3 regions of the Streptomyces sp. BA2 genome follow, and region 2 is predicted to be linked to each of the others. Evidence: riboswitches for the same ligand, from Rfam matches in the RefSeq annotation. Region 2 holds a riboswitch; each other region holds the start of a gene.
The links. A riboswitch is a leader RNA that binds a small molecule or an ion and turns the genes downstream of it on or off. The one in region 2 is predicted to bind cyclic di-AMP.

Region 1 (7,364 bases), 2.8 Mb from region 2:
AGCACGGGGCAGCGGACCCTCGATCCGTATTCGAAGCTCTTTGAGGAACGCATCGTCTTCCTGGGGACGCCGATCGACGACACGTCGGCCAACGACGTGATGGCGCAGTTCATGCACCTCGAATATCTGGCGCCCGACCGCGACATCGCGCTCTACATCAACTCCCCCGGCGGCTCGTTCAGCGCGATGACCGCGATCTACGACACTATTCAGTTCGTCACCTGCGACGTGGAGACGACGTGCCTCGGGCAGGCCGCGTCGTCGGCCGCCGTCCTGCTGGCCGCGGGCACCCCCGGCAAACGGTTCGCGCTGCCCGGCGCCCGGGTGCTGATCCATCAGCCTTCGCTCGCCGAGCCGGTCCACGGCCAGACGTCCGACCTGGCGATCCAGGCCGACGAACTCCTGCGCACCCGCGCTCAACTGGAGAAGCTGCTCGTCCAACACACGGGCCAGAGCGCGGAACGCGTCGCGGCCGACATCGAGCGGGACAAGATCCTCAGTGCGTCCGAGGCAGTTGACTACGGCCTGGTGGACCGGATCATCCCGAGCCGCAAGTCGTCCCTGCGCACGCCGGACGCGGGGTGAACCGCCGATGCTGCCACCCGAGCTCCCTCCGCTGCCCGCACTCACCCGCGCCGAGGGCGAGTTGATCGACCGCTACCTCGAAGTGGTCGACCTGGTGGGCCGGATCAACCCCGCCCGAGCCTCGGACACCTACGGCGGACTGCGCGCCGCCCAGGCCCTCGTCGGCAGGGCCAGTGCCCTGCGGGACGCGCTGACGCTCATGCATCAACGGGGCGAGAGCGCCGTGCACGCACCGACACTGGCCCGGGCACTGCGGGTCCTCGACGGAGAGCGGCGGTCCGGACGGGTCATCGTGCCGCCCTCGTCGCCGTCCTGAGCACCCGTCACCTCCTCCTCCGAAGCCCGAGGCGTCCGGGGCCGATCTCAAACGAACCAAACGGGCTACCTCGTTCGGCGTAGACATGCGTCGTTGTTCGGGCCGTCTTCAGTTGCGTCAGATGTGTACGCGGGGGCCGGAATTCCTCGTTCCGGTGCTGGTCGAACGATCGTCTGGTGCCGTGACCGGATCCCGAAACCGACCTTGTCCACCCGAACGGTTCAGCCGTGAGGAGCCTCACAAAACGCCGTTTCGGCTCGGAATTCTTGCCCTTGACGGGTCAAGATCCCTTCCGACGACAAGCCCCCGCCACAGCGGCGGGGCGGTCCGGGCGGACGCCGAATCCTGCCGCCGCCCGGATGACCGGTCGACATCGGTGCATCGGCAGGAGTGGAGGACCCAGGCATGACGGGTCGGTCCGGAAGGTCCGGACGACGACCCTTGGGGTGAAGCCGCACACCGCGGCCGGGCAACTTTGTCAGCCCGAATCCGACAGGTCATCCTTCACAGGCGGTTGACGAAGGGTTGCGCATGACCGCGCTGAATCATGTTCCGTCGCTGCTCACCAGGGCCGGTTCCGTATCGGCCCTCACGCTCGCCGTCGTAGGCGGCACCCTCGTGGCCCCGGGGCTCACGTCGGAGGCAGAGGCCGCGACACACGGGACGAAGGCGCTCAAGATCGCCGCCTCCAAGAAGGGCTCGCCGTACCGCTACGGAGCGACGGGGCCCAACCGGTTCGACTGCTCGGGCCTGACGCAGTACTCGTTCAAGCGCGCGGGCAAGAAACTGCCACGCACCGCCGGACAGCAGTACAACAAGACCCGCCACGTCTCCGCGTCCAACCGCGCCCGCGGCGACCTGGTCTTCTTCCACTCGGGCCGGAACGTCTACCACGTAGGCATCTACGCGGGGAAGGGCCGGATCTGGCACGCCCCCAAGTCGAACACCGTGGTGCGGCTCGAGAAGATCTGGACGAAGAGCGTCTCGTACGGCCGGGTGCGCTGATGGCCCGTCACTGATCCCCGGTAGCTGACCTGTCGGAGGGCGGTGGCGGTGGCCTCACGGCCGCTGCCACCGCTCGGTCGCCGCTCGGTCGGCGCTCGGCCACCGCTCAGTCGGCGCTCAGTCGGCGCTCTGATCGGCGCGCCCGCCAGGCGTGGAGCGCGTCGACGCGGATACTCGTGCGCCATGGCCGAAAACAACAGTTCTTCCACTGCGGGTGAACCATCGCGCAACGAGACGCGCTTCGAACGTGCCGATCGCAATTTCTCGGAGATCCTCCAGGAACTGCGGGTCACGCAGGCCGGGGTGCAGATCCTCTTCGCGTTCCTGCTGACGCTCGCCTTCACCGAGCGCTTCCCCTCGCTCGACACGATGCAGCGCGCCACCTACGTGACCACGCTGCTGCTCGCCGTCCTCGCCGCGGCGTTGTTCACCGCTCCGGCCGCCGTGCACAGGTGGCTGTTCGGGCAGCACGCCAAGCCGCTGATCGTGCGGGTGTCGTCCCGCCTCGCCGGCGTCGGTCTGGGGGTCCTGGTGTTCGCGGTCTCCGGCGCCGTACTCCTGGTCGTCGACGTGGCGGTGGGCAGGACCGGCGGGATCATCGCGAGCGCGGGCACGCTGGTGGTGTGCGCGGGCCTGTGGGGCCTGCTCCCCCTCCTGGTGCGTGGCGCGGCGGACAAGAACGAGGACGAGGGCGACGACGGCAAGGCATCGGGCACGTCGCACGACATCAGGCGACCAGGGCCTCGGTGAGGAGCACCAGGCCGAGCACGCTGAGCGCGACGCCGGTGCCGCCCTCGATGGCGCGGGCCGTGCGCGGCCTGCGCAACCACCGCCCGAGGCGGTCGACCAGGAGCGCGACGACCGGGAACCACACCAGGGCGAGGGCCACGATGATGGACGCGAGCAGCAGTGTCCTCGGCATCGCGGGGCTGCCCGCGGGGACGAACTGGGGCAGCACGCTGAGGAAGGTGATGGGCGCCTTGGGATTGAGGGCGTTGGTGAAGAACCCCTGCCGCAGGCTGCCCCCGACCGCCTCCTGTCCCGCACCCTCCCGGGCGCCGAAGCTCTCCAGCGGCCGCGCCGCCGACCGCAGCGCGCGATACCCGAGGTAGAGCACATAGGCCCCGCCCGCGGCCTGCAACGCCCGGAAGAGCGTGGGAACCGCCGCGAGGACCGCCGCGACCCCGGCCACCGCGAGCGCCGTGTGCACCAGGAGCCCGCCCGCCACACCGATCGCGCAGGTGACCCCGGCGCGGCGGGAGGCGAGGGCGTTGCGCACCACGACGGCGAAGTCGGCACCCGGCATGGCGACCATGCCCGCGGCGACTCCGGTGAAGGCGACCAGTTGTGCGTCCATGGCGTCAAGGCTGGCGTACTTCTGCCTTCAGCAGGTATGTGGAATATCCTGGGTCTGCCTTAAGCAGGCCTTTAGCCCCACGCCGACGGACACCGCACCTCCCGCCGGCTCCTGCACCGGGAGAGACCATGTACGACCCGACGCGGCTCGCCGCACTGGTGGCGGTCTCCGAGGCCGGGTCGATCACCCGCGCCGCCGAACGCCTCGGCTACACCGTGCCCGCCCTCTCCCAGCAGCTGGCCAAGCTGGAACGGGAGGCGGGCACCGCGCTCCTGGTCCGGCACCACCGTGGCGCACGGCTGACCGGTGCCGGTGAGCTGCTGCTCGCGCGGGCGCGCAGGGTCCTTGACGAGATGGAGCAGGCCCGGCACGAACTGGCCCAGCTTGCGGGCCTTTCCGGCGGCAGGCTGCGCGTGGGGACCTTCACCACGGCCGGGATCCATCTGGTGCCGCCCGCGCTGACCGCGTTCCGCCGCGCCCATCCGGACATCGATCTGACGGTACGGGGCTATGAACCGCCGCTCGGCATCGCGGCCGTGGCGGCGGGCGAGGTCGACCTGGCCCTCACGCACACGTACGAGCCCGCGGATCCGGTGCCGCTGCCCGCGTCCGTGACCGCGGAGCCGATCCTGGTCGAGGAGCTCGTCCTGGTGACCTCCCCCGGACACGCGCTCGCGAACTCCCCCTCGCGGCTGCCCCTGAGCGAGCTCGCCGGTCAGCCGCTCATCAGCATGGCGCCGACGCATCCGCCACGGCAGGGCGTGGAGTCCGCGCTCGTGCGGGCCGGCGCGACGCCCTCGGTCCTGGTCGAGACTCCGGGCTACGCGCTGGTGTGCGCGCTCGTCAGCGCCGGGCTCGGCGTCGCCGTCGTACCGGAGATGGTGGCGCGGACGGCGGCGACACCGGTGGGGACGAGGCCGCTGGAGCCCGGCAGTCTGCGCCGCACGATCTCGGTCGTCCACCGCGTCGACGAGCCGCATCCGGCGGCGGACACCTTCCGGGCCCTGCTCCGGGGTGCCTTCGGACGCTCAGCGGGGTGAGGGCGAGGCCGAGGGCGCCGTGGCCCCGTCGCGGACCGGCGCGGTCCACGGCAGCGCGATCCAGACGGTCTTGCCGCCCTCGGGGGTGGGCGCGACCGACAGCCTGCCGCCGCACTCCATGGTCAGCCAGCGGATGATCACCAGGCCGCGGCCGTTGTCCTGCTGGACTGCGGCGGGCAGCCGCTTGGGGTAGCGGGGATGGCTGTCGGTCACGCCGATGCGCAGCTGCTCGTCCCGGTCCAGCTCGATGTCCACCCTGAAGGTGGGCGACTCGCCCCGGGTGTGCTGGACGGCGTTCGTGGCCAGTTCGGAGACGATGAGCCGGACCGTGTCGGCCGCTTCGGTCTCGCCCGGCAGGCCCCACTCGGCAAGGATGCTCGAGACGTATTTGCGGGCCGCGGAGACCGAGGCAGGATCGCTCGGCAGGGTGACGGATGCTTCCTGAAGGTCTGCCATGGCGACGTTGTCCCTTTCCCACCGGGGCTCGGCTCCGACCCGTAGCGAAGGCACGAGGACAGTCCCGGAATGGTGCTTCGCGCCAGCCTGCCACTCTTGGACCCCTCACAGGTGTCCATCCACCAAGATGTGCATATATCTGTCGCTCAAAGCGGTGAACTCTGCTACGAGAGACCGTATTTGGGCGCGAGGTCGGCGCTTCCTCTACTGTCGCCCCTGAAGAGGCTCGGGGAGGCCGGAAAAGGGAACACTCCGTCGGGAAGGAGACGGACATGCGGTACGGTCCCGCGGTGCGCCGCCGGAAACTCGGCGCCGAACTGCGTGCGCTGCGCACGCGCGCCGGGCTCACCAGCGGCCAGGCGGCGGGCCGGGTCGGCTGGCATCAGTCGAAGGTCAGCCGGATCGAGACGGGGCGTAGCAGCGTCAAGGCGGCCGACGTAGGACTGCTGCTCGATGCGTACGAGGTGGGGGACCCCCAACTCCGCCAGTTGCTGGTGGCATTGGCGGGCTCGGACGACGACGGTGGACGCCGCCACTGGTGGCACGCCTATCGCGAGCTGCTGCCGCCCGCATACCGCGACTTCATCAGCCTGGAGTCACAGGCCTGTCGGATGCGCACCCTGGAGACCACCGTCGTGCCCGGCCTTCTCCAGACGCCGGACTACGCGCGTGCGGTGACGCGGGCCGCGCTCGACGGGCTGCCGGACGAGCAGGTGGACACGCTGGTGGAGGTGCGTCTGGCACGTCAGGACGTACTGCGCACGGCTCCGCCGCTGCGACTGAGCGTGATTCTGGACGAGGCGGTGCTGCACCGGCCGGTGGGCGGCAACCAGGTGCTAGCGGGTCAGTTGAAACGGTTACTAGAAGCCGCACAGTTGCCCCATGTACGACTTCAGGTGCTGCCGTTCGCCGCCGGAGAGCACGTGGGTCTCATCGGCTCTTTCGTTATCTTCTCATTTCCGAACATTGCTGATCTGGATGTGGTTGTTCTCGACCACTTGACGAGTAGCCTCTACCTCGAACGGAAAGAAGACCTTCAGGCATACACGGAGGCCTTCAACTCCCTTCAGAGAAAGGCACTTTCACCCGAGGAATCAACGGATCACATCGCCGGGATACGTGACGGCGCGTAAGGGGGCACCATGACTGCACTGCCTCGGCACGTACCTTCCAGCACATCTCTGCACGGCGCACGGTGGTACCGCAGTAGCCGCAGCAACGGCATGAACAACTGCGTGGAGACAGCCCCTCTCGCTTCAGGGCCGAAGCAGGGGCTGCTCGCCGTGCGCGACTCGAAGAACACGGCAGGGCCCGCCCTGCTCTTCTCACCCGCGACATGGGAGGCCTTCGTCCACGGCCTCCGGTGACTACCGGGGTGCGGCGCGGCTGATCACTCGTACGGCATCGGCGATCTGTGCGTCGGTGAGATCCGCACGGGCGGTCAGCCGCAGCCGTGAGATGCCGTCGGGCACCGACGGCGGACGGAAGCAGCCGACGGCGAGGCCCGCGCCCCGGCAGTCGGCGGCCCACCGCACGGCCGCTTCTGGTGAGGGTGCGCGTACGGAGACGACGGCGGCGTCGGGGCGTACCGCCGTGAGACCTTCCGCCGTGAGGCGTTCGTGCAGCTCGGCCGCGACCGAGCGCGCCCGCGCGGCGCGCTCCGGCTCCCTGCGAAGCAGCCGCAGGGCCGCGAGTGCCGCGCCCGCGGCGGCGGGAGCGAGCCCCGTGTCGAAGATGAACGTCCGGGCCGCGTTGACCAGATGGTCGATGACCTTGGCGGGCCCGAGGACCGCACCGCCCTGACTGCCGAAGGACTTCGACAGGGTGACCGTGGCCACGGTGTGGGCGGTGCCCGCGAGTCCGGCCGCCTGCGGGGCGCCACGGCCGCCGTCCCCGAGCACACCGAGCCCATGGGCGTCGTCGACGACGAGACCGGCACCGAACTCCCCGCAGACAGAACTGAGTTCGGTCAGCGAAGCCGCGTCGCCGTCGACCGAGAAGACCGTGTCCGACACGACGACCGCGGGCCCCGCGTGCGCGTCCAGCGTCTTGCGCACCGCTTCGGGGTCGGCGTGCGGCACCACCTGCGTCGTACCGCGCGCCAGGCGGCAGCCGTCGATCAGCGAGGCGTGGTTGCCCGCGTCCGAGACGATCAGCGAACCGTGCGGGGCGAGGGCGGTGACGGCGGCGAGGTTCGCGGCATATCCGGAGGAAAGGACCAGAGCGGCCTCGAAGCCGCAGAACTCGGCGAGCTCGCGTTCCAGTTCCGCGTGCAGTTCGGTGGAGCCGGTCACCAGGCGCGAACCGGTCGCTCCGCCTCCCCAGCGCCGGGCCGCGGCTGCCGCGCCCTCGGTGATCTCGGGGTGCCTTGCCAGGCCCAGGTAGTCGTTGCTGGCCAGGTCGAGGAGACCGCCCGCGTCGGCGGGGCGGGGGCGCAGGGTGCGGACGAGTCCGGCCCGTGCGCGCAGGCTCGCCTGCTCGTCGATCCAGTCGAACGGCGAGCTCGCCATGGGTCCCCTCCGGGTCGTAAGGATTGGCCGGTTTGTAGACAGTGCACAGACCCTAGCCGTCCGGCCACCGGGCCAGGATGTGGCAATACCCACAC
Region 2 (7,364 bases):
CGGCCTGCCCGTCGTCTGGGTGCGGCTGATCTTCGTCGGCCTGTTCATGGCGGACGGGCTCGGTGCGTTGCTGTACGCGGCGTTCTGGTTCTTCGTGCCGCTGGGCGTCGGCGGGGTCGACGCCCAGCGCCCGCCGTCAGCCGTCTCCGCCGAGACGTCGCCCGACGGGCGCCGCAGACTCGTGGCCCGCAAGCCGGACAAGGGCCAGCTCGTCGCGCTGCTCGCGATGGTCATCGTCGCCATGGTCTTCGTGGGCAACGTGGACCTGGGCAGCTCGACCAAGGCCTATCTCTGGCCGACCCTGCTCGTCGCCGCCGGTGTCGCCCTGGTCTGGCGCCAGGCCGACAACGCCCGCCGGGCCCGCTGGATGGCCGTCGGCCGCCGCAGGCGCACCCTGACCATCGCCCGCGCGGGGGCCGGAGTGCTGCTGGTCGGCGCCGGTGTCTCCGGGATCGTCGTGCTGCAGGGCTCCACCTCGCACCTCAGCTCCGTGCTGCAGGCCGCGCTCGCCGTGCTCGTCGGCGTCGCGCTGCTCGCCGGCCCCTATCTCGTGCGCATGATGCAGGACCTCTCCGAGGAGCGGCTGATGCGTATCCGTGCCCAGGAGCGGGCGGAGGTCGCCGCCCATGTGCACGACTCGGTCCTGCACACCCTGACCCTGATCCAGCGCAACGCCGAGAACGCGGGAGAGGTCCGCCGCCTGGCCCGCGCCCAGGAGCGCGACCTGCGCCAATGGCTCTACAAACCAGAGGGCACGGGCAAGGACGAGGCGGACGAGCCCGACACCCTCGCCGAAGCGGTCCGGCGCGACGCCGCGGAGGTGGAGGACAAGCACGGCGTCCCCATCGAGGTCGTCATAGTCGGCGACTGCCCGCTGGACGACCGTCTCACGGCGCAGACGCAGGCCGCGCGGGAAGCAATGGTGAACGCCGCCAAGTACGGTGGCGAGGGCGGTGCGGTGCAGGTCTTCGCCGAAGTCGAGGGGGAGACGGTGTTCGTGTCCGTCCGGGACCGTGGCCCCGGCTTCGATCTGGATTCCGTGCCGGACGACCGCATGGGCGTACGAGAATCGATCATCGGCCGTATGCAGCGCAACGGCGGCACGGCGCGGCTGCGCGCGGTGCCGGGGGGCGGCACGGAAGTCGAGCTGGAGATGGAGAGGACGGCGACGACATGAGCGACGCGAGTGAGCCCGTGGGGCCCAGGGGTGGACCGGACGGTGCGGCCGAGCCGAACACGTCGGCCGAACCGACCACATCGGCCGGAATGCCCGAATCGACTCAGCCCGCCGATGCGACGGCCGATGCTACCGCTGACGCGGCCGGTGCCGCCGCAGGCGGTGTCCCGGAGGGCCGCCGTGCGCGCGTCGTCCTGGTCGACGACCACAGGATGTTCCGCACGGGTGTCCAGGCGGAGATCGGCAGGACGACGATCACCGGTGTCGAGGTCGTCGGAGAGGCCGCGGACGTCGACGAGGCGGTCACCGTCATCACCGCGACGCGCCCCGAGGTCGTGCTCCTCGACGTGCACCTTCCGGGCGGCGGCGGTGTCGAAGTGCTGCGCCGCTGCGCGCCGTTGATGTCCGACGCCGAGCGCCCTGTGCGATTCCTCGCGCTCTCCGTCTCGGACGCGGCCGAGGACGTCATCGGAGTCATCCGTGGCGGTGCCCGCGGCTATGTCACCAAGACGATCACCGGCACCGATCTCGTCGACTCCATCTTCCGTGTGCAGGACGGCGACGCGGTGTTCTCGCCGCGCCTGGCCGGGTTCGTCCTCGACGCCTTCGCTTCGACCGACGCGCCCCCGGTCGACGAGGACCTGGACCGCCTCACGCAGCGCGAGCGGGAGGTGCTGCGGCTCATCGCGCGTGGATACGCGTACAAGGAGATCGCCAAGCAGCTCTTCATCTCCGTGAAGACGGTCGAGTCGCATGTGTCGGCGGTGCTGAGGAAGCTCCAGCTGTCGAACCGTCATGAGCTGACACGGTGGGCGACGGCGCGGCGACTGGTCTGACGGTCAGGCCGGGGCGGGGGCCAACTTCCGTATCGCCCAGCGGTAGTGGCCCGCCGCCTTGGTGATGCCGATGAGGCCCGTCAGCCACAGGATGAGGCCCGCCCCCATGCCGAGCATGACGTCGCTGTACGAGTCCCGGCCGGGCTCGGCGTAGGCGGCGGCCGCGAAAGAGGCCCACAGGCCGAGTGCGCACACGGTGAGGGACGACAGGAGCCAGCAGAGGCTCAGGCCGGGGGAGCGCAGAGCGGAGTCCGACGCCGGGTGGCTGTCCAGCGCCAGCCAGCTGTCGGTGAGTTCGCGGATCCTCCGGTCGTTCCGGATGCCGACGACGACGCCGATCACCGAGGGAGCGAGGGCCCCGAGGCCCAGGACCGCGCATATCGGGCCCATCACGAAGGCCATCGGATCGTGGTCCTCGATCATCCCGAACGGCACCGTCAGGAGCGCCCAGCCGATGACGCAGCCGAGTGCGAACAGCCAGAGCAGCAGGAGACGGTGCACGCCAAGGCTTCGTCTGCGCAGTTCTTCGAGGGCCATGCCGCGGTCGTACAGGAGCGCGTTCCGGTCCGGCCAGGTGCGCAGATGGACAGGCGGCGGGGGCGGCGGCAACGTACGGCGGGGCATGGCCCTGACATTACCCGCGGGCCTGCGAGCCCTCTCACGCCCCGCGTCGCCCCCGCTCAAGCCACCAGCGTCGCCCCCTCACACCACCCGCGTCGCCCCCGCGAACGGCATCTGGCTGATCGGTGCGAGGCGAACCGGCGCGCTCGGGTTCGGGGCGTGGATCATCTGGCCGTTGCCCACATAGATGCCCACGTGGCTGATGCCCTGGTAGAAGAAGACCAGGTCACCTGGCTGGATTTGCGAGCGCGGAACGCGTTCGCCCGCGGCGATCTGCGCATACGTCGTGCGCGGCAGATCGACCCCCGCCGACCGGTAGGCGGCCTGGGTGAGCCCCGAGCAGTCGAAGGCGTTGGGGCCGGTGGCGCCCCAGACGTATGGGCTGCCGAGGGCCTTGTGGGCGTACGAGACGGCCGCTGAGGCACGGGAGTTGGGTGCCTTGGCCGGAGCGCCCGAGGCGTCGTCGCGGTCCGCGGTACGGGACGCCCTGTCCTCGCCCGTGAGCTCCGCGCGCTGGCCGCCGGTGAGCTGCGAGAGGAGCCGCTTGGCCGTGTCGAGCTTTCCGTTGACGGTCTTCTTGTGCTTGTTCAGCTCCGCCTGGCGGGACTTGAGGTGCGCGAGGGTGTCGTCGGCCTCGGTGCGCAGCTGGTCGATCTCCTGGAGCTGCTTCTGTACGCCGGTGACGGCCGCGGCCTGGCGGCTGTCCGCCCGGTCGGCGAGCGCGGCGCGGTCGAGGTACTGGTCGGGGTCGGAGGAGAGCGCGAGCTGGACGGCCGGGTCGATGCCGCCGCTGCGGTACTGCGCGGCGGCGATCGAACCGAGCCCCTCGCGCGCCGAGTTGAGTTTCTCCGTCTTGCGGGCCGCCTCGTCCCGCAGCTCGCCCAGGGACCTCTCCGCTTTCTCGGCCTTCTCCTTGGCGCCGTTGTACTTCTCGGTGGCGACCTCCGCCTCGCGGTAGAGCGCGTCGACCTTGGACTTCACCTCGGCCGGACCGATGCGTGGATCCGCGTGTCCCGTGCCGTCGAAGGCGGTGGCCGTGGCGGCCCCGGCGAGGGCGATGGTGGCGGCGGTGCGGGCCGTATGGCCACTGAGCGAGCGCTGTTTCGGCTTGCGGTGCGCTGCCACGAAGGGGGCTCCTTAAGGTTCCGGCGGCGGCCCGCACAGGGGGAGCGGACCGCCGCCGGATTCTCGGCGGTGGTGTCCGGATGCCGCCCCTGGTCCGGGCGGCGGTGGGGAGCCGGTCACCTGACGAAGGACGCTAAACCTGACCGTCACGGGTTGGTGACGGATTGTGCACAACTGGCGGAAGTGCGCGGGTCGGTGACCGTATGTGACTGCGTGATCTGTCGGGTCGGCACTCTTCGCATGCGCGTGTGACCGATGCGGGGCTTGGGGCCCACCTGGCTACGGAGTGGTGATAGGGGCCCGGCTAGGCTCCGGGCCCATGGACGTACTCACCCATCTTTTCGTCGGCCTGCACATCATCGGCATCGCCTCCCTCCTGGGCGGCTTCCTCACCCAGATGAAGCAGATGGGTCAGGGCACGGCCCGCTTCAGCCCCGCGATGCTGCACGGCGCGCTCACGATGCTCGTCACGGGCGTGATCCTGGTGGGCCTCAACCAGGCGGACGACAACCCCGTCAACAACGTCAAGATCGGCATCAAGATGGCCGTCCTGATCGTGATCCTCGCGCTGGTCTATGTGAAACGGGACGAGGAGAAGGTGGACAAGGGGATGTTCGGCGCCGTCGGGCTGCTGACCGTCGCGAACATCTTCATCGCGGTGCTGTGGACCTGACACGACCCGGGACCTGACACGACCCGCAGAAAACGGCCCTCCACGCGCGCGTGGAGGGCCGTTTCTCGTGTGAAGGGTTCTCGTGGGCGGCGGTTACGCGGGGCGCACCACGCTGTGGATCGGCATGTAGTAGATCGACTCGACGCGGACGTTCGTACCCGGCTTCGGGGCGTGGATCATCTTGCCGTCGCCTATGTAGATCCCTACGTGGCTGATGTCGTCGTAGAAGAAGACCAGGTCACCCGGCTTGGCGTCGGCGGTCTTCACGGTTGTGCCGACCTTCACCTGGTCCCACGTCGTACGCGGCAGGGAGATCCCCGCGGCCTTCCACGCGTCCTGGGTGAGCCCGGAGCAGTCGTAGGAGTCGGGGCCGGTGGCGCCCCACACGTACGGCTTGCCGATCTGGGCCTCGGCGAAGTTGATCACCTTCGCGGCCTTCGTCGCGTAACCGCTGTCCGTGTCGCCGGAGCCGGAGCCGGAGCCAGTGCCGGAGCCCGTGTCGGAACCGGAACCGGAACCGGAGCCCGAGTCCGGGGTCTCCTTGTCCTTCTCGCGCTCCTTGGCCGCGGCCTCTTCCGCCGCCTTGCGCTTGGCCTCCGCCTCGGCCTCCTGCTTGCGCGCCAGCTCGGCGGCCTTGCGCTTGGCCTCTTCTTCCTTCTTCTTCTCGATCGCCGCGAGCCGTGCCTTCTCCTCGGCCGTCAGCTCCGAGAGCAGCGTGCGCGCCTGGCCCAGCTTCTTCTGGACGGTCTGCTTGCTCGTCTTGAGATCGTCCCGCGAGTCGCTCAGCGTCTCCAGGCTCTTGGCGGCCTTCGTGCGCTGCTTCGTCGCCGAGACCTGCTGCGTCTGGTAGTCGTCGACCGCCTTCTTCTGGCGCGCGGTCAGCCTGTCCGACAGGTGGTTCTGGTCGAAGAAGCTCTGCGGGTCGTCGGCGAGCATCATCGTGGCGGTCTCGGAGACGCCGCCGGTGCGGTACTGCGCCGCGGCGAACGTGCCCAGCTGCTGGCGGGCCTCGTTCAGCTTGTCGGTGCGCTTGGCCACATCGTCGAGAAGGGTGTCTACCTTCTTGCGCTGCTTGTCGGTGCGCTCCTTGACCGAGTTGTACTTCTGGGTGGCCACGCCCGCCTGGTGGTAGAGGTCGTCGACCTTCTTCTGGACCTCTTCGAGACTGGGCTTCTGCGGCGCGGACGGTGCCGCTTGCGCGCTCTGTGACAGGAGGGCCACGGAGGTGAGGGCTGCCGTCGTGATGCCGATGGCGGGGGTGGCGCGTAGGCCGGCAATGCGGGTCCGCGGCTTGCGGTGCGACGCCAAGGGAGGCGACTCCTTCCGTAGACCGCCTACCGGGTTAGCTGTCGGGTTCGGGCGGGTGGTTCCGGAAGGTTGCCCTACAGTCCCGTACTTCGTACGGGACCGATTCACCCCAAGTTCATCGTGGGTCCCCGGCTCCGAGGAGATCGAACTCGGCGGAGGCCGCCCGTTCCCGGCGGGGTTCGCCGGTGGGAGTACGAGCAGCCCGCGGAGCACGCTAGCCAACTCGTGTGGCCCGTGTGAAGGTTGATGTTCGATATGCCCGATACATTTTCGTTACTTTACGAAGCTCTTGACGCGGGCACGCCGTGCCATGGCGGAGAGTGACCGGACGCGAGCGAGGCGTAGCCGGGTCGACCTGGCCGGAACCCGGGGCGGGTTGTCAGTGGGGCCGCCTAGACTCGGGAGGCGATGAGCAGCCTCTTTGATGACAGCTTCCTGGCGGACCTCAAGCCCTCGCGGGCTTCGGAGGAAGAGCCCCCGCCGCCGCCCGAGGACAGTGCTCCGGAGTCCGTTCCGGATGATCTGTTCGACGGGAAGTTCGACGCGCCCGTGCCCCGGGACGCGCACTACCGCGGCGGCGCCCCGCGCCCCGTGCTCGACCCGGCTGCCCTGCTAGACGGGCTGAACGAGAACCAGCGCGCGGCCGTCGTGCACGCGGACTCCCCGCTGCTCATCGTCGCGGGCGCAGGCTCCGGCAAGACCCGGGTCCTGACGCACCGCATCGCGTATCTCCTGGCCGAGCGGCATGTGCACCCGGGACAGATCCTGGCGATCACGTTCACGAACAAGGCCGCGGGCGAGATGAAGGAGCGCGTCGAGCAGCTCGTCGGACCGCGGGCCAACGCGATGTGGGTGTCGACGTTCCACAGCGCGTGCGTGCGCATACTGCGCCGCGAGTCGAAGACGATCGGCTTCACCTCCTCCTTCTCGATCTACGACGCCGCCGACTCCAAGCGGCTGATGGCGCTGGTCTGCCGCGATCTGGACATCGACCCGAAGAAGTTCCCGCCGAAGTCCTTCAGCGCCAAGATCTCGAACCTGAAGAACGAGCTGATCGACGAGGAGACCTTCGCGGGCCAGGCCGCCGACGGCTTCGAGAGGACGCTCGCCCAGGCGTACGCGATGTACCAGTCGCGGCTGCGCGAGGCGAACGCCCTCGACTTCGACGACCTGATCATGACGACGGTCAACATGTTCCGCGCGTTCCCGGACGTCGCCGCGCACTACCGCCGCCGCTTCCGCCACGTGATGGTCGATGAGTACCAGGACACCAACCACGCCCAGTACGCCCTGGTGCGCGAGCTGGTCGGCCCCTCCGGAGGCGAGGGTGACGACCCCGCCGAGCTGTGTGTCGTGGGTGACGCGGACCAGTCGATCTACGCCTTCCGCGGCGCCACGATCCGCAACATCCTCCAGTTCGAGGAGGACTACCCCGACGCGACCACGATCCTCCTGGAGCAGAACTACCGCTCCACGCAGACGATCCTGACCGCGGCCAACGCCGTCATCGAGCGCAACGAAAGCCGCCGCCCCAAGAACCTGTGGACCAACGCGGGCGCGGGCGCGGGCATCATCGGCTATGTCGCCGACACCGAGCACGACGAGGCGCAGTTCGTCGCCGACG
Region 3 (7,364 bases), 5.2 Mb from region 2:
GAGGCGCCGGCGTCCTGGGCGGCACGCCCCTGTACGCCGCCGGTCTCGAACTCGTCACCGCCGACGGCAAGGTCGGCTTCGACGACCCGGCCGCCGCCCGCGCCCTCGGCAAGATCCACCGGCTGTACGCCGACAAGTCGCTGCTCCTGGGCGCGCCCGCCGACTGGTCGGACCCGTCGGCGTTCGTCCAGGGGCTCACCGCCATGCAGTGGTCGGGCCTGTGGGCCCTGCCCACCGTGCAGAAGGAACTCGGCGACGACTTCGGCGTCCTGCCGTTCCCGAAGGACGGCGCGGCGGGCAAGCCCTCGGTGCCCGTCGGCGCGTACGCCGCCGCGGTCAGCACGCGCAGCAAGCACCAGAAGGCCGGCAAGGACTTCCTCAAGTGGCTGTGGATCGACAGCACCGACCGCCAGGAGGACTTCGCCCTCGCGTACGGATTCCACATCCCGGCCCGTATGTCCCTGGCGAAGAAGGCTGACAAACTCAGCAAGGGCGCGGCGGCCGACGCCGTCCGCTACACCACGGACTACGGCCACGCCGAGCCCCTCCTCTGGACCCCCGCCAGCAGGAGTGCTTACCAAGATGCCTTGAGCCGGATCATCAAGGACGGTGCGAGCCCCGACGGCGAGCTCAAGAAGGTCGTGCGCAAGGTGTCCGCCGAGCTCGGCCGGGTGAAGAAGAAGTCGTGACCACAGCAGCCCCTCGCGAACAACAGGCAAGTGGGCGAAGGAAGTTGTGGGGACAGCAGAACCGCACCCTCTGGTTCTGGGTGTTCGTCGGACCCTTCCTGCTCGGCCTGGGCGTCTTCACGTACGTCCCGCTCGGCTGGAGCGTCTACCTCAGCTTCTTCGACGCACACAACACCGTCACCCCGAACGACTTCGTCGGCCTCGGCAACTACACCGAGATGCTGCGGAACGAGGCGTTCACCGACAGCCTGTGGACCTTCCTGGTCTTCTCGCTCTTCATCGTGCCCGCGACGTACGCGCTCTCCCTCGCGCTCGCCCTCATGGTCCACCGCCAGCGCCGTGCCCAGGCGTTCTTCCGCTCGGTCTTCTTCCTGCCCGCGGCCTGCTCCTACGTCGTGGCCGCGCTCATCTGGAAGATGTCGATCTTCAACGGAGTACGGTTCGGGCTCGCCAACACGGTCCTCGGCTGGTTCGGCGGCGACCAGATAGCCTGGCTTTCGACCACCGACCCGCCCTGGTACTGGGCCGTGATCGTCACCGTACGGCTCTGGCTCCAGGCGGGCTTCTACATGGTGCTCTTCCTCGCCGGACTCCAGCGCATCAGCCCCACCCTCTACGAGGCTGCGGCCGTGGACGGGGCGCGGCCCGGCTGGCAGGTCTTCCGCCACATCACGTTCCCGCAGCTGAAGGCGACATCGGTGGCGGTGGTGCTGCTGCTCGTCATCAACGCCTTCCAGGCGTTCGACGAGTTCTACAACCTGCTCTCGGACTCCCGCGGCTACCCGCCCTACGCCAGGCCCCCACTCGTCTACCTCTACTACACGGCGCTCGGTCAGGGACAGAACCTCGGTCTCGGCAGCGCGGGCGCCGTCCTGCTCGCCCTGATCATCGCGGTGGTGACGGTGGGTCAGGCGAAGTGGTTCGGGCTCGGCAGGAAGGAGGCGGAATGAGAGGCCACACGAGGGACGACGCAAGGGTCAGGGCGGGCCGCGCGCTGCGCCTCTCGCTGCTGATAGCACTCGCGCTCCTGTTCCTGATCCCCTTCTACCTCCTTGTCCGCAACGGGCTCTCGTCCGAGAGTGACATCACCTCGCCCGAGTGGACCTTCTTCCCCTCCTCGCTGCGCTGGGGGAACGTCAAAGAGCTCTTCGAAGACACCTCCGTACCGTTTGCGCGCTCCCTGCTCAACTCCTCGCTCATCGCGGTCGCGACGACGCTCGGCACGCTGCTGCTGGCCTCGCTGGCCGGCTACGGCCTGGCCCGCATCCCGTACCGCCACGCGAACAAGGTGTTCTACGCGATCCTCGGCACGCTGATGGTCCCGGCCTCCGTCACCTTCGTCCCGACGTTCGTCCTGGTGTCGTCGCTCGGCTGGGTGTCGACGCTGCGCGGTCTGATCGTCCCGACGCTGTTCTCCGCCTTCGCGTGCTTCGTATTCCGGCAGTACTTCCTCGGATTCCCAAGGGAGTTGGAGGACGCGGCGCGCGTCGACGGGCTCGGATACTGGCGCACGTACTGGCGGGTGGTGGTGCCCAACTCCCGGCCCGTCTTCGCGGCGGTGGGCACGATCGTCTTCATCGGCGCGTGGAACTCGTTCCTGTGGCCGCTGGTCATCGGACAGGACCGCGACGCATGGACGGTGCAGGTGGCCCTGTCGTCGTTCACCACGTCCCAGGTGATCAGGCTGCACGAACTCTTCATCGCGGCCGCTGTGTCGATCGTGCCGCTGCTCGTCGTGTTCCTGTTCTTCCAACGGTGGATCGTGGCGGGGGTGGAGCGGTCGGGCATTGACGACTGACTATCGACGACTGACTATTGACGACTGACTTACGATCTTCCGCATGCAGAGCGCGGACATCGCAGTTGACGGAGAAGACCTGCGCCGGGTCGTCACTCTGGCCATCGACACCCTGAGGGATGCAGATCCCGACGCCTGGGAGGCCAAGGCGGGAACGCTCGAGTGGACGTGTTGGGAGACGCTCGAGCATCTGGCCGACGATCTGTTCACCTACGCCGCGAGGTTTGGGCTCGCCAAGCCGCCGATGTCAACGGTGTTGCCGTTCCGGACGAGCAGTGACCGAAGTGGTGGGCCGGAGAATGTCATCTTCGTTGATCGGGCCTCGGGACCCGAGGGTCTCCTGACCATCCTGGAGGCGTGTGGAGGCTTGCTGGCGTCCGTGCTGCGCACGGCACCCTCAACCACCGTCGCTCACCACGTCTTTGGGCCCTCGGACCCAGAGGGCTTTGCTGCCATGGCAGTCGTTGAAACCCTTGTGCACACCCATGACATCACTCAGGGGTTGAATCTGGAGTGGTCGCCGCCGAGGGATCTGTGCGAACGGGTCCTGCAGAGGCTCTTTCCCCACGTCGCCATTGACTGTGACGTCTGGCAGATCCTGCTGTGGGCGACGGGACGCACCGCCCTCCCTCATCGCCCACGACTCACCGAGTGGCGCTGGTACGGCACGAAGGGCGTGTGAGTGCCCACCGCGCGACTGGGGCGAACGCATATTGGTTTGCCGCCGGTCAGCCCTCTCGGATAGGAAGCCGGCCCCGGACAGGCCTGAGCCCCGGGCGCCTGGCGCGCCGGGGCTCAGAGGGGACGAGAGGGATGATGCGAGGGGGGTGCGGTCTAGTACGGGCCGTTCACGTTGTCGATCGAGCCGTACCGGTCGGCCGCGTAGTTGCAGGCGGCAGTGATGTTGGCGACCGGGTCGTAGCTGTCCAGCGAGGTGCCGGGCACGTGGTAGGCGTCGAACGTGGGGCCGATGACCTGCAGGAGTCCCTTGGAGGGGGTTCCGGCCACGGCGTTGGAGTCCCAGTTGTTGATAGCCAGCGGGTTGCCGGAGGACTCGCGCATGATGTTGCGGTGGATGCCCTCGTAGGAGCCGGGGATGCCGCGCTGGGCCATGATGTCGAGCGATTCCTTGATCCAGCCGTCGAGATCGTTGGTGTACGACTTCTTCGCCGGGGCAGAGGCGGGCTTCGCGGCTGCGGTGTCCTTGCGCTCGGAGCGGTCTGCTCGCTCGGCGGTGGCCTTCTCGCCGAGGGTGAGCTTGATACCGGGGTGGATCAGTGCCGGGTCACCACCGAGGGCGTCGCGGTTGTCCTCGTACAGCTTCTTCCAGCCGCCGCTCAGCGAGTGCTCTCGGACGATCTTGGAGAGGGTGTCGCCCGCTGCGACGACGTAGGTCTTCGGGGCAGCGGCGGGCTTGGCGGCCGGGCCTGCCTGCGCGGCGCTGGCGGCGGTCGCGCCGAGGACCGGGAGCACGAGCACGGCCCCGCCCGTGCCTGCGGCGGCGATGCCACGGGTGAGTGAGCTGGACTTGGGACGGCGGTGCTTTCCCTTTGCAGGCATGACGAATTCCTCTCCGTCGCCTACGAGGTGAGCTGTCGGGTTCGGACGGGAGATGTCCGGTCGCACTGCGCATGCGACTTCACCCCGAGCCGTTCCGGAATCCGGATCGGCGGCTTACCTGGGTCCCCCGCTCCTGCCGAGCGAAAGTGAGTGATGGGAAGGGTTTCCGGACAGCGGCAGGATTCGGCGTTCCATCCGGATTGACGGTGACGTTAAGCGAGAAAGCCCGGACGGAACAAGAGCGGAATTCGAATAGGGAATGCGCGAGGCCAGTCCTTGATGACCGGAACCGCCCACTTTCTTTGATCAAATAGCCCCAACTTTCTTTACGCAGAACGGAAGTGCGCTCAGCGGCTCCCCGGGAGGCGCGAGCTGTTGGTGTGACCTATTCCACTGAATGGGATGCGGGCTGGAGGGCGACTCGATGGCGTATCGGATCGCGCCATTTCGCATGAGTATCCCGCAATGCAGGCATGGCTTTATATACATTACCAATACTGAGCAAAAGCATTTCTTACGGGCAAGATGGACATGGTGCGAAGTTCACTTTCCCTGCCAAAGCGGGCATATTGAATGGTCCGGGTCCTGCTGCGCAACGCGCATAGCGCGAGTGCCAGCCGCTCCCGACGTCACCGAGGCGACAGCGCACGGCCTCACTCACCAGATCGAGCAGCTCCCGGCATCTAGAGCCGAAATGGGGAAATCAATGTCGACGAGGGGGCGGAGGTTGGAGATGCTCAATCCCCGTATTGGGGCGACCTGTTGTATTCCCTATCCGATCTGCATTTTGAGAATCCCGACTCTTCGCCCGCTCCGCCCACACGTCGAACCTCTGGTCCGTCATGCCACCACGATCCCTGACTCTCGCCTTGGTGCAGGGCGAGTTCAGCCGCATCGAAGCCGAACCGGACAGCCCTTCCGCACACGCGGCCGGAACCGGCACAGCGCTAGATGTCGCTGTCGCCGCTGGGTAGTTCGTTATGGCCTTCACTCCAGTTGTTGACCCACCCGCACACCCCGCACGCGTAGCGGCCGTTGACGCCCGATACCTCGGTGCCGCACCGGCGGCAGTCCGTCGTAGTGATCTCCTGAGATTCCAGGAACGCCATGGCCAGCGTCTGGGGCCTTTCGGATGTCATGACCCCGACCCTATCCACGAGGCTGACGGCGACCTGGCGAGGGGGCGCTCGCGCGTGAGGATCCAACCGGGAGGGGCGTCAGCCTCTAGGCGGTGAAGAAGTCGACGAGCGCGCGGGCGATCTCGCCGGGCGCGTTCTCTGTGGGGATGTGCCCCGCATCTGGAATACGTACGAGCGCGGTGTTCGGGATCTCCGAGGCGAACCGCTCGGCGTACTCCACCTTCTCGAAGGCATCCTCCTCGCCCCAGATCAACAACTTGGGCGTCGTGGACCGCCGCAGCGCGGGCGCGAGATCAAGGGTGTAGCGGCTGTCGGCCGCGCCTGCCAGGGCCATCCAGGAGCGGCGTACCCGCGCATCGGTCCACGGCTCCAGATAGTCCGTGATCAGCTGCTCGGTTGCGGCGCCGGCCAGTGCCGCCGTCACCGCCCGTCGGCGGGCGTCGAGAACGTCGTCGGCGGTGGCCCCCGCAGCGTCCCCCGGGCTCCGGAACCGGGCCACGTGAGGCGCCGGCCAGGAGTCGTAGGTGACCGAGTTGACCAAGGCCAGCCGGGACACCTCCAGCACATCGTGGACGAGGAGATGCTGGGCGACGGCGCCGCCGATGTCATGACCCGCCACGGCGATCGGCCCGGAGATCTTCAGGGCGGACGCAAATCGTGTCACCCAGTCCGCAATGGCCGGGACCGTGGCAGTTTTCAGGGTGAGTTCGCCTCCCGAGCGCCCAAGCCCGGGGAGATCGACCGCAATAGGCCGCAGCCCCGCCTCAGCCAGGCGGTCCATCACAGGGAGCCAGACCCGGCTCCAGTACGTTCCGTGCAGCAGCAACACGGCGGGGCCGTCCTGCTCCACGGTCAGATAGCTCGCTGATTCGCCGTCGACCTGGACTCCGGTCCTCAGCACTCCCGTTTCGCTCGTCTCACTCATGGGACCACTGTGACCCGGGCCCGGCCGCCCGGCCCAGAGTCCAGAAAGACACCGGCGGGTACATTCCTGCCATGAACCCGCATCGGGTAGTGGCACTGCTCAACCCGCCCCAGTCGCCCTTCGAGCTCGCCTGTGCCGCCGAGGTCTTCGGCCGCGTCCCGCAAGATGCGACGGCCCGCTACAGCTTCCGGATCTGCGCCGAGACGCCTGGACCCCTGCGGACCACCGTCGGCTACGCGATGCTCGTCGACGCCGGGCTGACAGCCCTCCAAGAGGCGGACACCGTGGTCATCCCCGGCTGGCAACCGCCCGGCGCTCCCGTGCCGACGACCGTCACCGAGGCACTGCAGGCCGCCCACCAGCGAGGGGCGAGGATCGTAGCCATCTGTACGGGGGCGTTCGTGCTCGCGCAGGCCGGACTGCTCGACGGCCGTCGCGCCACCACCCACTGGCGCGACACCGCCCAACTCGCCGCCGCCTTCCCCGAGGTGCAGGTGGACCAGGACGTGCTCTTCGTGGACCACGGCGACGTGGCGACCAGCGCCGGGACCGGCGCGGGCATCGACCTGTGCCTGCACCTGGTCCGTTCCGACCACGGTGCCGCCTACGCCGCGCAGATCGCCCGGCACATGGTCCTGCCGCCCCAACGCGAGGGCAGCCAACTCCAGTACGCCGCACAGCCCGCACCGGCCAGGACGGACGAGTCATTGGCGCCGCTGCTGGAGTGGGCCACCTCCCGCCTCGACACCCCCCTGACCCTCGCTCGCCTCGCCGAACACGCCGGACTGTCCAGCCGGACCCTCGCCCGCCGGTTCACCGAACAGCTAGGCACCAGCCCGGGCCAGTGGATGCTCGCCCAGCGCCTCGACGCGGCACGGGTGCTGCTGGAGCAGACCGACCTGCCGGTCGAAGCCATCGCCACCCGGGTCGGACTCGCCTCGGCCGTCAACCTGCGCCGCCGTTTCCGGGCACATCTGGGCACCACACCGGGCGCGTACCGACGGATCTTCAGCGAAACGTGAGCGTGTGGCTGGGCGTCGGCCTATGGGCGTCGGCTGTGGAAAATGCCCCAGCTGGCATATACGTCTGCGCATACACCTCAACGACTGACCACGATGTGGACGGCGACGAATTGGTGGACCGTCAGGACACCGTCCGTCGCGCCGAGCAATTGATCGCGGGCTTGCACGAGCCCGCTGAGTCTCACCGCGCGCGAGCTGTTCTACGAGGAGCGCAGACGTTCTGGGAAGGAA

Region 1: linked by a shared signal. The riboswitch ahead of E5671_RS40420 (C40 family peptidase) and the one ahead of E5671_RS28355 (C40 family peptidase) in region 2 are both predicted to bind cyclic di-AMP.
Region 3: linked by a shared signal. The riboswitch ahead of E5671_RS04885 (LysM peptidoglycan-binding domain-containing protein) and the one ahead of E5671_RS28355 (C40 family peptidase) in region 2 are both predicted to bind cyclic di-AMP.

The regions. Positions count from the first base shown of each region.
Region 1 is NZ_WSRO01000002.1:8,434,875-8,442,238, reverse strand. It holds gene E5671_RS40430 (ATP-dependent Clp protease proteolytic subunit) at 1-585, shown strand, start outside; gene E5671_RS40425 (hypothetical protein) at 593-901, shown strand; cyclic di-AMP (ydaO/yuaA leader) riboswitch at 1,237-1,429, shown strand; gene E5671_RS40420 (C40 family peptidase) at 1,433-1,906, shown strand; gene E5671_RS40415 (DUF6328 family protein) at 2,090-2,656, shown strand; gene E5671_RS40410 (LysE family translocator) at 2,634-3,263, opposite strand; gene E5671_RS40405 (LysR family transcriptional regulator) at 3,392-4,303, shown strand; gene E5671_RS40400 (ATP-binding protein) at 4,292-4,759, opposite strand; gene E5671_RS40395 (helix-turn-helix domain-containing protein) at 5,032-5,892, shown strand; gene E5671_RS40390 (DUF397 domain-containing protein) at 5,902-6,126, shown strand; gene E5671_RS40385 (8-amino-7-oxononanoate synthase) at 6,127-7,269, opposite strand.
Region 2 is NZ_WSRO01000002.1:5,641,216-5,648,579, forward strand. It holds gene E5671_RS28330 (ATP-binding protein) at 1-1,177, shown strand, start outside; gene E5671_RS28335 (LuxR C-terminal-related transcriptional regulator) at 1,267-2,013, shown strand; gene E5671_RS28340 (hypothetical protein) at 2,017-2,637, opposite strand; gene E5671_RS28345 (NlpC/P60 family protein) at 2,716-3,759, opposite strand; gene E5671_RS28350 (hypothetical protein) at 4,079-4,432, shown strand; gene E5671_RS28355 (C40 family peptidase) at 4,526-5,740, opposite strand; cyclic di-AMP (ydaO/yuaA leader) riboswitch at 5,749-5,905, opposite strand; gene pcrA (DNA helicase PcrA) at 6,149-7,364, shown strand, end outside.
Region 3 is NZ_WSRO01000002.1:467,894-475,257, reverse strand. It holds gene E5671_RS04905 (ABC transporter substrate-binding protein) at 1-689, shown strand, start outside; gene E5671_RS04900 (ABC transporter permease subunit) at 686-1,639, shown strand; gene E5671_RS04895 (carbohydrate ABC transporter permease) at 1,636-2,487, shown strand; gene E5671_RS04890 (maleylpyruvate isomerase N-terminal domain-containing protein) at 2,531-3,169, shown strand; gene E5671_RS04885 (LysM peptidoglycan-binding domain-containing protein) at 3,322-4,047, opposite strand; cyclic di-AMP (ydaO/yuaA leader) riboswitch at 4,050-4,206, opposite strand; gene E5671_RS04880 (hypothetical protein) at 4,995-5,186, opposite strand; gene E5671_RS04875 (alpha/beta fold hydrolase) at 5,272-6,111, opposite strand; gene E5671_RS04870 (GlxA family transcriptional regulator) at 6,183-7,133, shown strand; gene E5671_RS04865 (EF-hand domain-containing protein) at 7,229-7,364, shown strand, end outside.